DNA from 2 places in the Streptomyces sp. 3-6 genome. Region 1 is predicted to be linked to the other one. Evidence: predicted binding sites of a transcription regulator. Region 1 holds the regulator's gene; the other holds the start of a gene.
What was found. Region 1 encodes HrcA, which represses chaperone genes, less so after heat shock. Its sites were predicted from a motif close to TTNGCACTCNGNNNNNCNGAGTGCNAA; they were not measured.
Positions count from the first base shown of each region.

Region 2: groL (chaperonin GroEL) is a predicted target of HrcA. The motif match lies at 2,658-2,684, and genes of this name have one in related genera.

Region 1 is NZ_JBWHZP010000001.1:225,161-232,440, reverse strand. Features, by position in the region: gene dnaJ (molecular chaperone DnaJ) at 128-1,264, opposite strand; gene hrcA (heat-inducible transcriptional repressor HrcA) at 1,264-2,280, opposite strand; gene AC02VZ_RS00890 (MBL fold metallo-hydrolase) at 2,452-3,177, shown strand; gene AC02VZ_RS00885 (DUF3097 domain-containing protein) at 3,205-4,011, shown strand; gene hemW (radical SAM family heme chaperone HemW) at 4,055-5,287, opposite strand; gene AC02VZ_RS00875 (SpoIIE family protein phosphatase) at 5,315-7,280, opposite strand, start outside.
Region 2 is NZ_JBWHZP010000015.1:31,979-39,258, reverse strand. Features, by position in the region: gene thrC (threonine synthase) at 1-1,167, shown strand, start outside; gene AC02VZ_RS19575 (MoaD/ThiS family protein) at 1,164-1,439, shown strand; gene AC02VZ_RS19570 (cold-shock protein) at 1,881-2,084, shown strand; gene groL (chaperonin GroEL) at 2,848-4,470, shown strand; gene AC02VZ_RS19560 (hypothetical protein) at 4,742-5,311, opposite strand; gene murQ (N-acetylmuramic acid 6-phosphate etherase) at 5,549-6,628, opposite strand; gene AC02VZ_RS19550 (MurR/RpiR family transcriptional regulator) at 7,083-7,280, opposite strand, start outside.

The DNA of each region.
Region 1 (7,280 bases):
TGACCCTTCCCGCCGGCACATTCCGTTCGACGGGAGACGCGGGGGCGGGTCGGGGAGGGCGCGGGCGGGCTCCCCGGCCCGCGCGGCCCGGGCCGGGACCGGTCACGGACCGGTCCCGGGGACGCCGTCAGCGGCCGTTGAACGCGTCCTTCAGGCGGGAGAACAGGCCCTGCTGGCCGGGCTGGAACTGCCCCTGGGGACGCTCCTCGCCGCGCAGCTTGGCCAGTTCCCGCAGCAGGCGCTCCTGCTCCGGGTCCAGCTTGGAGGGGGTCTGCACCTCGACGTGCACGATGAGGTCGCCCCGGCCGCCGCCGCGCAGGTGCGTGACGCCCCGGCCGTGCAGCGGGATCGACTGGCCGGACTGGGTGCCGGGCCGGATGTCGACCTCCTCCATGCCGTCCAGCGTCTCCAGCGGCACCTTGGTGCCGAGGGCCGCCGCCGTCATCGGGATGGTCACCGTGCAGTGCAGGTCGTCGCCGCGCCGCTGGAAGGTCGGGTGCGGCAGCTCGTGGATCTCGACGTAGAGGTCGCCGGCGGGCCCGCCGCCGGGGCCGACCTCGCCCTCGCCGGCGAGCTGGATGCGGGTGCCGTTGTCGACACCGGCCGGGATCTTGACGGTGAGGGTGCGCCGGGAGCGGATGCGGCCGTCACCGGCGCACTCCGGGCACGGCGTGGGCACGACCGTGCCGAAGCCCTGGCACTGCGGGCAGGGGCGCGAGGTCATGACCTGGCCCAGGAAGGACCGGGTGACCTGGGAGACCTCGCCCCGGCCGCGGCACATGTCGCAGGTCTGCGCGGTGGTGCCGGGCGCGGCGCCCTCGCCGCTGCACGTGGTGCAGACGACGGCGGTGTCGACCTGGATGTCCTTGGTGGTGCCGAAGGCGGCCTCGTCGAGCTCGACCTCGATGCGGATCATCGCGTCCTGGCCGCGACGGGTGCGCGAGCGCGGTCCGCGCTGCGAGGCCGTGCCGAAGAACGCGTCCATGATGTCGGAGAAGTTGCCGAAGCCACCGGCCCCGAAGCCGCCCGCGCCGCCGCCGGCCGCCTGCGCCAGGGGGTCGCCGCCGAGGTCGTAGACCTGCTTCTTCTGCGGGTCCGACAGCACCTCGTAGGCGGCGTTGATCTCCTTGAACCGCTCCTGGGTCTTCGGATCCGGGTTGACGTCCGGATGGAGCTCGCGGGCGAGCCGCCGGAAGGCCTTCTTGATCTCTTCCTGCGACGCGTCGCGGCGCACGCCGAGTACGGCGTAGTAGTCCGTGGCCACTACGACTCCGCCAGGATCTGTCCGACGTACCGTGCCACTGCGCGTACCGCTCCCATCGTTCCCGGGTAGTCCATGCGGGTCGGTCCGACCACACCCAGTTTGGCGACTGCTTCGCCGCCCGAACCGTAGCCGACCGACACGACGGACGTGGAGTTGAGTCCTTCGTGGGCGTTCTCGTGACCGATACGGACGGTCACGCCCGGATCCTTCGCCTCGCCGAGCAGCTTGAGGAGCACGACCTGCTCCTCGAGTGCCTCCAGGACGGGCCGGATCACCAGGGGGAAGTCGTGTCCGAAACGGGTGAGATTGGCGGTGCCGCCGATCATCAGCCGCTCCTCGTTGTCCTCGACGAGGGTCTCCAGGAGGGTGGAGAGCACGGTCGACACCGCGCCCCGGTCCTCCGGTTCGAACGCCTCCGCGAGGTCCTCGACCAGGCCGGGCACATCCGTGAACCGGCGGCCCGCGACCCGGCTGTTGAGCCGCGCCCGCAGGTCCGCCAGGGACGCCTCGCCGAACGGCGCCGGGCAGTCCACCAGGCGCTGCTCGACCCGGCCGGTGTCCGTGATCAGCACGAGCATCAGGCGGGCCGGGGCGAGCGACAGCAGTTCCACGTGCCGCACCGTCGAGCGGGTCAGCGACGGGTACTGCACCACGGCCACCTGCCGGGTCAGCTGCGCGAGCAGCCGCACCGTGCGGGCCACCACGTCGTCCAGGTCGACGGCGCCCTCCAGGAAGTTCTGGATGGCGCGCCGCTCGGGCGGGCTCATCGGCTTGACCCCGGCGAGCTTGTCGACGAACAGGCGGTAGCCCTTGTCGGTGGGGATGCGCCCGGCGCTGGTGTGCGGCTGGGCGATGTAGCCCTCGTCCTCCAGGGCCGCCATGTCGTTGCGCACGGTGGCCGGGGAGACGCCGAGGTTGTGCCGTTCGGTGAGCGCCTTGGAGCCCACCGGCTCCTCGGTGCCGACATAGTCCTGAACGATGGCGCGCAGCACCTGGAGCCTGCGTTCACTGAGCATCGCGCACACACCTCCAGAAGCGATCCGCCGCTGCCCGTTGCTGGTCCTGGCACTCTTCACATGCGAGTGCCAGACTTCCCCGGCCCAGTGTACGGCCGGGGAGTACGCCCCGGGCAAGGCCCGGCGCGACGGGTTCGCGCAGGTGGGCGTTCTGCCCGCTAGCGTCGCGGTATGACCTTCGATCGGGACGTGTCGGGATGGGAACGGGTGGCGCCGGGGGTGTTCCGGTGCCGCCTTCCGGTGTGGGACTGCACGGCGGGGCTCGTCACCGGTACCGGCGGCGCGCTGCTGGTCGACGCCGGTTCGAGTCTGCGCGAGGGCGCGCGGGTGCGGGCCGAGGCGCAGGCGCTCGCCGGGCGGCGTGTGACGCATCTCGCGCTGACCCACCCCCACTTCGACCATGTGCTGGGGGCCGCGGTGTTCGCGGGCGCGGAGGTGTTCGCGGCGACCGGCCCGGCGGCGGCGTGGTCGGCGGAGGGGCTGCGCGCGGACGCGGTGCGGCACGGGCTGGACGAGCGGGAGGCGGCCGGGGCGGCGGACGCGCTGGTCCGGCCGGGGCACGAGGTGTCCGGCCACGTGGTCGTGGACCTCGGCGGCGGCACGGAGGCGGTGCTGGTGAACGCGGGCCCGGGGCACACCGCGCGGGACCTGGCCGTCCTGGTCCCGGGCGACCCGCCGGTGGTCTTCTGCGGCGATCTGGTGGAGGAGTCGGGCGCACCGCAGGCCGGGCCGGACGCGGTGCCGTCCCGCTGGCCGGACGCCCTGGACCGGCTGCTGGCCCTGGGCGGCCCGGACGCGCGGTACGTGCCCGGTCACGGGGCGGTGGTCGACGCGGCGTTCGTGCGGGCCCAACGCGGGGCGCTGGCGGCCCGGTTCGGCGTGTCGCGCCGGCCGTGACGGGGGCTGCCTCGTATCGTCGGCAGGATGCGCCAGTACTCCGCCGACCTGACCCCTCCCTGGAAGAAGTCCGGCCCGGTGCCCGAGGTGCCCGCCGACCCCGGTCTGGTGGTCGAGGAGCCCGGCACCGGCTTCTGCGGCGCGGTGATCCGCTGCGAGGCCGGCACGGTGACCCTGGAGGACCGTTTCGGCAAGCACCGGGTGTTCCCGTTGGAACCGCGCGGCTTCCTGCTGGAGGGCCGGGTGGTGACGCTGGTGCGGCCCGCCTCCGGACCGTCCCGCCCCAGCCGTACGGCGTCCGGCTCCGTCGCGGTGCCCGGGGCCCGCGCGCGGGTCGCCCGCGCGGGCCGCATCTACGTCGAGGGGCGGCACGACGCGGAGCTGGTCGAGAAGGTGTGGGGCGACGACCTGCGCATCGAGGGCGTGGTCGTGGAGTACCTGGGGGGTGTGAACGACCTGCCGTCGGTCGTCGAGGAGTTCTCCCCCGGCCCCGACGCCCGCCTGGGGGTGCTGGTCGACCACCTCGTGCCGGGCTCCAAGGAGTGGCGCATCGCCGAGGCGGTCACCAGTGAGCACGCGCTGGTGGTGGGCCACCCGTTCATCGACGTCTGGGAGGCGGTGAAGCCCTCCTCGGTGGGCATCCCCGGCTGGCCCCGGGTGCCGCGCGGCCAGGACTGGAAGACGGGGGTGTGCCGGGCGCTGGGCTGGCCGGAGAACACCGGGGCGGCCTGGCAGCACATCCTGGGCCGGGTCCGCTCCTACAAGGACCTGGAGCCGGAGCTGCTGGGCCGGGTGGAGCAACTGATCGATTTCGTCACGGCGCCGGGCGCCTGACGGGGTCGCCGTGCCGCCCGCCCCCGGGCGGCACGGCGCCCGCTCAGTCCACCAGGTCCCGCACCACCGCGTCCGCCAGCAGCCGTCCGCGCAGGGTGAGGGCCGCGCGGCCCTCCTCGTACGCGGCCGGCCGGAGCAGCCCGTCGCGCAGCGCACGGTCCGCCGCCGCCCGCCCCTCCGTCCGCAGGAGCGAGAGCGGGACCCCCTCCTCCAGCCGCAGTTCCAGCAGGATCCGCTCCACCCGCCGGTCCTCGTCCGACAGCAGCTCCCGGCCCGCGCCCGGCGAGCGGCCCTGCGCGAGGGCCGCCGCGTACGCCCCCGGGTGCTTGACGTTCCACCACCGCACCCCGCCCACGTGGGAGTGCGCGCCGGGCCCCGCGCCCCACCAGTCGGCGCCCCGCCAGTACAGCTCGTTGTGCAGGCAGCGCCCGGCGTCGGAGGTCGCCCAGTTCGACACCTCGTACCAGGCGAAGCCCGCGGCGGACAGCGCCTCCTCCGCGATCAGGTAGCGGTCGGCGTGCACGTCGTCGTCGGTCATCGGGACCTCGCCGCGCCGGATGCGACGGGCGAGCTGCGTGCCCTCCTCGACGATGAGCGCGTACGCGGAGACGTGGTCGGGCCCGGCACCGACCGCCGCGTCCAGCGAGGCCCGCCAGTCGTCGTCGGACTCGCCGGGGGTGCCGTAGATCAGGTCGAGGTTGACGTGGTCGAAGCCGGCGGCGCGGGCCTCGGCGACGCACGCCTCGGGACGGCCGGGGGTGTGGGTGCGGTCCAGCACCTTCAGCACGTGCTGCCGGGCGCTCTGCATGCCGAACGAGATCCGGTTGAAGCCGCCCTCGCGGAGGGCCGCCAGGTAGGCCGGGTCGACGGACTCGGGGTTCGCCTCCGTGGTCACCTCGGCGTCGGCGGCCAGCCCGAACTCCTCCCGGATCGCCTCCAGCATCCGCACCAGGTCACCGGCCGCCAGCAGCGTAGGCGTCCCGCCGCCGACGAACACCGTGCGCACCTCGCGCGGGTCGTCGCCGAGGACCTTCCGGGCCAGCCGGACCTCGTCGACGAGCGTGGCGGCGTAGTTGTCCCGGGAGGCCAGCACGCCGCCGGAGCCGCGCAGCTCGGTGGCGGTGTAGGTGTTGAAGTCGCAGTAGCCGCAGCGGGTGGCGCAGTACGGGACGTGCAGGTAGAAGCCGAGGGGCCGGTCGGCCGCCCCGGCGAGGGCGGAGGCGGGCAGGGCACCGTCGGCGGGGACGGGCTCGCCGTCGGGGAGTGCGGAGGGCATGTGCTCCATTGTCCCGCACCGGCGGTGTCACTCGGCCTGGAGCACCATCAGGGCGAGATCGTCGGCCGGCGGGCTGTCGCCGAAGTCGTGGACGAGGCGGGTGAGGCGCTCCGCCGTCGTCCCGGCGTCCAGGCCGGCGCAGCTCGCCAGGGCCGCCGCCAGCCCGTCCCCGTCGTCGAACTGGCGGGAGCCGGACCGCCGCTCGGTGACGCCGTCGGTGACACAGAGCAGGGTGTCGCCGGAGCGCAGCTCGAAGGTGTCGCTGCCGTAGGCGGCGTCCTCGACGACGCCGAGCAGGGTCTGGGGCCGGGCGACCGTGCGGACCGCGCCGTCCGGGCCGAGGAGCAGCGGCAGGGGATGCCCGGCGGAGGCGACGGTGCAGCGGACCCCGCCGTCGACCGGGACGAGTTCGCCGTAGAGGAGGGACAGGAAGCGGGTCTGGGGGCCGTCGCCGGGCGCGGTGGGGCGGGCCCCGGCGGCGACCAGGGCGCGGGCGGCGGCGTCGGCGGCCTCGGTGGCGTCGTCCAGGAGCAGCTGGTTGAGGCGGTCGAGGACGTCGGCCACGCGGTAGCCCTCCCGGGCCAGCAGCCGCAGCCAGGGCCGGACCAGGCCGATGACCACGGCCGCTTCCGGGCCCTTGCCCTGGACGTCGCCGACCGCGAAGCACCAGCGGCCCCGGCCGGCCGGGAAGAGGTCGTAGAAGTCGCCGCTGGGCCCGCCCTTGTCGCAGGGTTCGTGGACGAGGGCACTGCGCAGGCCCGGGATCTCGGCGACGGCGCCGGGCAGCAGCCCGCGCTGGAGGACGGAGCTGATGGTGGCCTGCCGGGCGTACTGGCGGGCGGCGCCGATGGCGAGCGCCACGCGCCGGCCGAGGTCCTCGACGAGGCCGGTGATCTCGTCGGGGAAGCGGTCGATGCCGGCCCGTCCGATGACCAGGGTCCCCACGGACCGCCCGCCGGCGACGAGCGGGTAGGCGAGGGCGGTGCCGGACGAACCGGTGTCCGCGGGCCGGCCGGCGGACGGGCCCGGGAACGGGCCGGCGGACGGGCCGGCGCCGGTGTCGGTGTCGAGGGCCTTGGCCGGCCAGGGGTAGGGGGTGGGGCCGGGGCGTAACGGGTCGGGGAGCTGGGGCGGGTCGCGGTCCAGGGCCGCGTGCAGCTCCTCGATGAGGTGCTCGCCGGCGTGCCAGACCCGGGCCGGACCGCCCGCGTGGGCGGCCCGGCCGCCGCCCCAGCCGCCGTGCGGGGTGGCCTCGTCGGCCAGCCACACGGCGCACCAGTCCGCCAGCCGGGGCACGATCAGCTGCCCGGTGAGGGCGGTGACCAGGTCCTCGTCCAACTGCCCGGCGAGCAGGTCGGACGCCTCGGCCAGGAAGGACAGCGCGCCGCGCCCCAGCCAGGCGCCCTCGTGGCTCTCCCGGCGGGCGGGGCAGTCGTCGGCGGGGCGGCCGGGGAGGTCAGGGAGGCCAGGGAGGCTGGGGGACCCGGCGGTGCCGCGGGGGGCGGGGGTGGCGGCGGTGCCTGGGGTGCCGGCGGTGGTGCCGGGGGTGCCCGGGGTGCCGGCGGTGTCGGGGGTGGTTGCGGGCGGGGCGTGGAAGGGGCCGCGGGGGGCGGGTGAGCGCCCGCCGAGCGGGGTGCCGGGCTGCCCCGGGCCGGTTCCGGCGGGGTCGGCGTCCTCGGCCGGGTCTCCTGGCCGTCGGCCCGTTCCGGCCGGGGGTCCCGCCGAGGACTCGGCTGGGAATCCGACCGGGGCCCCGGACGGGGCGCCCGCCTCGGTACCGGAGTCGCGCGAGGCGGGCACCCCGGCGCGGGTGTCGTCGTCGGCCCAGGTGTCGTCGCCGGCCCAGGAGTCCTCGCCGGCCCACGTCTCGCCGGCACGGACGGCTCCCGGCTGCGACTGCGGCTCCCCGTTAGGGTCCGGTGCGTCCTGCGGCGCGGGGGCGTCCGGGCAACCGGGGGCGCCCGGCGCCTGCCGCGCGGGCGCCCGCGCGGGG
Region 2 (7,280 bases), on a different contig from region 1:
CAGGAGTGTTTCGGCCCGCTGGAGATCGCCTACGACTTCTCGTCCTACGAGGCCGGGGAGCTGCGCCGGCGCATCGAGGCGGGACCCGCGAACATCTGGCGCTACGCGCCCCTGCTGCCCGTCCCCGCGGACGTGGCCGGCAAGCCGAACCTCAACCCCGGCTGGACCCCGCTGGTCAAGGCGGACAACCTGGCCCGTGAACTCGGCGTCACCGGCGGGCTGTACGTCAAGGACGACTCCGGCAACCCGACGCACAGCTTCAAGGACCGGGTCGTCGCCCAGGCCCTGGAGGCCGCCCGCGCCTTCGGCTTCACCACCCTGTCCTGCTCCTCCACCGGCAACCTGGCCGGCGCCGTCGGCGCCGCCGCCGCCCGGGCCGGCTTCCGCTCCTGCGTGTTCATCCCGCACGACCTGGAGCAGGGCAAGGTCGTCATGGCCGCCGTCTACGGGGGCGAACTCGTCGGCATCGAGGGCAACTACGACGACGTCAACCGCTTCTGCTCCGAACTGATCGGCGACCCGGCCGGCGAGGGCTGGGGCTTCGTCAACGTCAACCTGCGCCCCTACTACGCCGAGGGCTCCAAGACGCTCGCCTACGAGATCTGCGAGCAGCTCGGCTGGCGGCTGCCGGACCAGATCGTCGTCCCGATCGCCTCCGGCTCCCAGCTCACGAAGATCGACAAGGGGCTGCGGGAGCTGATCGACCTGGGGCTGGTCGAGGACCGGCCGTACAGGATCTTCGGCGCGCAGGCGGAGGGCTGCTCCCCGGTCTCGGCCGCCTTCAAGGCCGGGCACGACGTCGTCCGCCCGCAGAAGCCCGACACCATCGCCAAGTCGCTCGCCATCGGCAACCCCGCCGACGGCCCCTACGTCCTGGACATCGCCCGCCGCACCGGTGGCGCGGTGGAGGACGTGACCGACGAGCAGGTCGTGGACGCGATCAAGCTGCTCGCGCGCACCGAGGGCATCTTCGCGGAGACGGCGGGCGGGGTGACCGTCGGCGTCACCCGCAAGCTGGTCGAGAGCGGCCTGCTGGATCCCTCGCTGACCACCGTCGTCCTCAACACCGGCGACGGCCTGAAGACCCTCGACGCGGTCGCCGGCACCGGCCTGACCGCCACCATCCGCCCCACCCTGGACTCCTTCCGAGAGGCTGGCCTCGCATGAGCGTGACCGTCCGCATCCCGACCATCCTGCGTACCTACACCGGTGGGCAGGCCCAGGTGAACGCCGAGGGGACGACCCTCGCCGAGGTCATCGAGGACCTGGAGAAGAACCACACGGGCATCGCCGCCCGCGTCCTGGACGACCAGGGCAAGCTGCGCCGCTTCGTCAACGTCTACGTCAACGACGACGACGTGCGCTTCGAGCAGGGCCTGGAGACGGCGACGCCGGACGGCGCCGGCGTCTCGATCATTCCGGCGGTCGCCGGGGGCTGATCCGGCCCGGTCATTACCGTAGGTAACTTCGGTTACCGAGCGTGGAACCCGCTGCCCCCTCCGTGAGAGAAACGGAGGGGGCAATTCCATGGGATTGAACGCGGTAGGGTTGGGGAACGCGGCCCCGGTCTCTCGATCGGGAACCGTGAATTCCTGCCGCTCGCCCGACGATAAGTAGCCAAAGTCTGTGCGCCTTTCGCGGCTTTTGTGACGTTTGTGCGGCCCGGTTTGCCCTGAATTCGGGCGAAGTTGCACAACATTCCGGACCGGTGTCGTCCAGATTTCTCGTCCGATTGACCTGTTGCAGACGGCAGTTGGACAGATACATTCAGCCGCGGTCGACGCGTTCCGGCGCACGCCCCCACTCCAATGGGGGGTGAGGTCTGACCCGGGTCCGCGAAGTGTGGATCTGTGCAAGGGCCAGTAATAGGGGAGTTAGGCATGGCTCAGGGCACCGTCAAGTGGTTCAACGCGGAGAAGGGGTACGGCTTCATCGCGGTCGACGGTGGTGCGGATGTTTTCGTCCACTACAGCGCCATCCAGATGGACGGGTACCGCACCCTTGAAGAGGGCCAGCGGGTCGAATTCGAGATCTCGCAGGGCCAGAAGGGCCCGCAGGCCGACATGGTTCGCGTCACCGCCTGAACGCGCTACCAGCCGCAAGCAGGTTCTGCTGACGAGGGGCCCGCACCTCCCGGGGTGCGGGCCCCTCGCCGTGCGTCGACGCCCCCACGGACGGGGGGGCGCGGGCGGCGGCCGGCCGTGCGTCGACGTTCGCCGGGAGTGGTGGCCCGGCGTGCCGTCCGCCGGGGGTGGGTGGCTGGTCATGCGCCGCCGTCCGTCGGGGTGGGTGGCCGGCCGTGCGCCGACGTTCGCCGGGGGTGGGTGGCCGGCGCGTACGCCCCGTCCGCCCGCGCTCCCCGTCCGGGCGGCGCCGTACACCCGTGTTCGCCGACCGCTGAGAGCGCGCCTCCCTCCTCCTTCGCGCCCCCGCGCGAAGGAGGAGGTGTACAGGGCGTGGCCGCGCCCCCGTGCCACCCCCGCGCCGCCCCCGCTCGGGGTGCCTCCCCACCCCCGTCCTCCGCCATCCGCCCAGCACACGGGCCCCGTCAGCCCTCGCGCCGAGGTGTCCGCGGGGCGCCTGTTCCCCTCCCGGGCCACGCCTGCGGGCGCACCCGCGCGCCGCGACCCTCCGACGGGCCCGCTTCGCGGGAGCGCCTTGCACTCGGAGGGGTCGAGTGCTAATCATTGGCGTTAGCACTCTGAAGGTGAGAGTGACAACGAAGGACCGGGTCGGTGAGGCCCGCAGGCCGTGTGGGGCAAGGAACCACGAGGCCGGCGAGCCGTCCGTCGCGGGCGCGGGCGCGGTCCGAAGGAATCACCCCCAGTCCTGGAGGGACCACTTCACATGGCCAAGATCATCGCGTTCGACGAGGAGGCGCGGCGCGGCCTCGAGCGCGGCATGAACCAGCTCGCGGACGCCGTCAAGGTGACGCTCGGCCCCAAGGGCCGCAACGTCGTCCTCGAGAAGAAGTGGGGCGCCCCCACGATCACCAACGATGGTGTCTCCATCGCCAAGGAGATCGAGCTCGAGGACCCGTACGAGAAGATCGGCGCCGAGCTGGTCAAGGAAGTCGCCAAGAAGACGGACGACGTCGCCGGTGACGGTACGACCACCGCGACCGTCCTCGCCCAGGCCCTGGTCAAGGAGGGCCTGCGCAACGTCGCCGCCGGCGCCAACCCGATGGCCCTGAAGCGCGGCATCGAGAAGGCCGTCGAGTCGGTCTCCGCCGCCCTGCTGGAGCAGGCGAAGGACGTCGAGACCAAGGAGCAGATCGCTTCCACGGCCTCCATCTCCGCCGCCGACACCCAGATCGGCGAGCTCATCGCCGAGGCCATGGACAAGGTCGGCAAGGAAGGCGTCATCACCGTCGAGGAGTCCCAGACCTTCGGTCTGGAGCTGGAGCTCACCGAGGGTATGCGCTTCGACAAGGGCTACATCTCGGCGTACTTCGCCACCGACATGGAGCGTATGGAGGCCGTCCTCGACGACCCGTACATCCTGATCGCCAACTCCAAGATCTCCAACGTCAAGGACCTGCTCCCGCTCCTGGAGAAGGTCATGCAGTCGGGCAAGCCGCTGCTGATCATCGCCGAGGACGTCGAGGGCGAGGCCCTGTCGACCCTGGTCGTCAACAAGATCCGCGGCACCTTCAAGTCCGTCGCGGTCAAGGCCCCGGGCTTCGGCGACCGCCGCAAGGCCATGCTCGGCGACATCGCCATCCTCACGGGCGGCGAGGTCATCTCCGAGGAGGTCGGTCTCAAGCTGGAGAACGCCACCCTCGACCTGCTGGGCAAGGCGCGCAAGGTCGTCATCACCAAGGACGAGACGACCATCGTCGACGGTTCGGGCTCGGCCGACCAGGTCCAGGGCCGCGTGAACCAGATCCGCGCCGAGATCGAGAACAGCGACTCGGACTACGACCGCGAGAAGCTCCAGGAGCGCCTCGCGAAGCTGGCCGGCGGCGTGGCCGTCATCAAGGCCGGTGCCGCGACCGAGGTGGAGCTCAAGGAGCGCAAGCACCGCATCGAGGACGCCGTGCGCAACGCCAAGGCGGCCGTCGAGGAGGGCATCGTCGCCGGTGGTGGCGTGGCCCTGCTGCAGGCCTCCCAGGTCTTCGAGAAGCTGGAGCTCGAGGGTGACGAGGCGACCGGCGCCAACGCCGTGAAGCTCGCCCTGGAGGCCCCGCTGAAGCAGATCGCCGTCAACGGTGGTCTCGAGGGCGGCGTCGTGGTGGAGAAGGTCCGCAACCTCACGGTCGGCCACGGCCTGAACGCCGCGACCGGCGAGTACGTGGACATGATCGCCGAAGGCATCATCGACCCGGCGAAGGTGACCCGTTCCGCGCTGCAGAACGCCGCCTCCATCGCCGCGCTGTTCCTCACCACCGAGGCCGTCATCGCCGACAAGCCGGAGAAGAACGCGGCCCCGGCCGGCGGCGGCATGCCGGGCGGTGACATGGACTTCTGATCCTTCCGAGGATCGGACCCGTCCGACGCACGACCGAGGGCGGCACTCCCTGGACGACAGGGGGTGCCGCCCTCGGGCGTGTCCGGGCCCTCGACCGCCGACAGCCGGCACCCGGCACCCGGCACCCGGCAGCCGGCGCCCGGCAGCCGGCGCCCGGCAGTCGGTGCCCGGCAGTCGGTGCCCGGCAGCCGGTGCCGGCGGTCGCGGGGGCGGGGGCGGGGGCGCGGTAGGGCCGGTGGGGCCGGTAGGGCCGGTGGGGCCGGTGGGGCGGTCAGAGGCCGCCCATCGGTTCGATGTCGACGCGCACCGGGGTGCCCCACACGCGCAGCACCTCGTAGTCGGTGAACTCGTGCACGAGCCGGTAGGCCATCGCGGGCCGGGGGCCGCGCCGTTGGGCGGCGAGGTACATCTCGGCCTCGCGGCGGTCCCGGCGCGGGGTGCCGCACAGCTGCCACGCCTGGCCGTTCCACAGCTCCGGCAGCCAGCGCTGCTGCGGCTGCGGCCGGTCGCCGCTCACCCCGTAGCGGGACGGGACGGGCTCGGCGGGCGGGTGCTGCGGCGCCGGGCCGTTGAACTCGGCGCGGCGGGCGGCGCGCCGGCGCGTCTCGCACAGCAGGCACAGGTCGGGCGCGCTCTTGTCGACCGGGCCGGTGGGGTGCTCGGGGCAGCGGGTGCTCGGCGCCGCCGAGCCGACGCCCTCCTCCAACAGGTCCAGGGCCCGCCGCAGGTCCGCCTTCACCTCGTGCAGCTTGGCGTCCGGTGTGTCGGCGCCGAGCGCCTCGCCGTGTTCGCCGAGGAGGCGCAGGGCACGCCCCAGTGCGGTGAGCTGCGCGTGGTTCATGGCGTCCGTCTCCGTGGGGTGGGGTTCGGTCTCCGTCGCTCCGGGACCGGTCCGGGTCGGTCCCTGGGGTCGGGTCCGGGTCGGTCCGGGGTCGGGCCAGGGGTCGGGTCCGGGTCGGGTCCGGGTCGGGTCCGGGGTCGGTACGAGTATCCCAGCGGCCCCCGGAGGCTGTCACAGCCGTGACCGTGACAGCGCCCCTCCGGGCTCCGGTGACTGCCGGCCGGCCCGGCCGTGGCGTCAGCCGTCCGCCCCTGGGGCGCCCCCGGCCTTGGCGAGCGCCACCCGGAGGTGGCCGCCGGCCTCGTCGAGGAGGCGGGCGGCGGTGGGGGCGTCGGCGTCGGTGAGGAGCACCAGGACGGCGTGCTTCACCTCGCCGTCGGTCGCGGTCAGCGCCCGCTCGACGGCGGCGTCGTCCGCGCCGGTGGCCAGGGCGACGATCCGGTGGGAGCGGGCGCGCAGCTTGTCGTTGGAGGCGCGCACGTCGACCATCAGGTTCCCGTACGTCTTGCCCAGCCGGATCATCGTGATCGTCGACAGCATGTTCAGGACGAGCTTCTGCGCCGTGCCCGCCTTGAGGCGGGTGGAGCCGGTGAGCAGTTCCGGGCCGACGACGACCTCGATGCCGTGGTCCGCGGCGGCGGCCAGCGCGCTGTCCGGGTTGCAGGCCAGCCCGACGGTCAGGGCACCGAGGGCCCGGGCGTGGGTGACGGCGCCGACGGCGTAGGGGGTGCGGCCGGAGGCGGAGACGCCGACCACCGTGTCGTCGGCGGTCAGTCCGAGCGCGTCCAGGTCGGCGCGGGCGAGACCGGCGGAGTCCTCCGCGCCCTCGACGGAGGTGACCATGGCGTCGGGGCCGCCCGCGATGAGCCCGACGACCTGCCCGGGGTCGGTGTTGAAGGTGGGCGGGCACTCGGAGGCGTCCAGCACGCCGAGCCGGCCGGCGGTGCCCGCTCCGGCGTAGACGAGCCGGCCGCCGCGGGACATCCGGTCGGCGACGGCGTCGATGGCGGCGGCGATCTCCGGTAGCCGCCGGGCGACCGCGGTGGCGACGGTGGCGTCCTCGCCGTTCATCAGCCGTGCGATGTCGAGGGTGGGCAGCCGGTCGATCTCGGCGAGCTCCGGACGGAACGCCTCGGTGGGCAGGGTCTCCAGCTGGGCGCGCAGAGCGGGGGAGGAGGACGGATCGGGCAGGCGCCCGCCGGGCGCGGGGTGCTCGGGTGACGCGGGGCGCTCGGGCGCGGTGTGGTCGGGCGAGGAGGCGGGAAGGCACGCGGGGTGGTCGGGTGAGGAGGGGGTGGTCGCGGGACGGTCGGTCATGGTGCGGGTCTCTCCGGTCTCCGGTCTCTCCGGTCGGTCTGGTCCGTGCGTCCGGGGCGGGCCGCGGCCGTCCGGTGGCCGTGGCACTGCTGGGGGGAGCCCGGTGGTGATGATCGTGCGGGGTGTGGGGAGGAGAAGGGGGCGGGAAAGCCGTGTGGTGAGGGGGAGGGCGTCGGGACGTCGAGTGAGTCGGGGGAAGGGACGGAGAGCGGAGGGGGAGGGCGGCCGTCGGCCGTCCGGGGTGAGCGCGGCCGGCCGGGGGCCGTTCCGGCTCCCGCCCGTCCTGCCGCCGGCCGGCCCATCGGTCTGTCCGCCCGTCGGTCCGCCCGTCGGTCCGGCCGTCCGTTCTGCGCGGTCGCCCGTCCGTCCGGCCGGTCGTCCGTCCGTTCCGCGCGGCGGGGCGTGCTGTTCCGTGCCTGCGGGACGCTGTGCCGCCTGCCTCCTCCCGCCCCGGCTACCGCGAGCCGCTGCGGTGGCGGTGGGCCAGGGCCTCGTAGGACGCCGACAGGGCCGGTGCCGCCTGTTCATAGGTCCGCTGCGCGACGCCGACGAACAGGCAGTCCACGACGAGCAGTTGGCTGGTCCGGGAGGACATCGCGGCCGGCCGCAGCTCGCTCTCGCGGGCGGTGGACGTGGTCAGCACGTGGTCGGC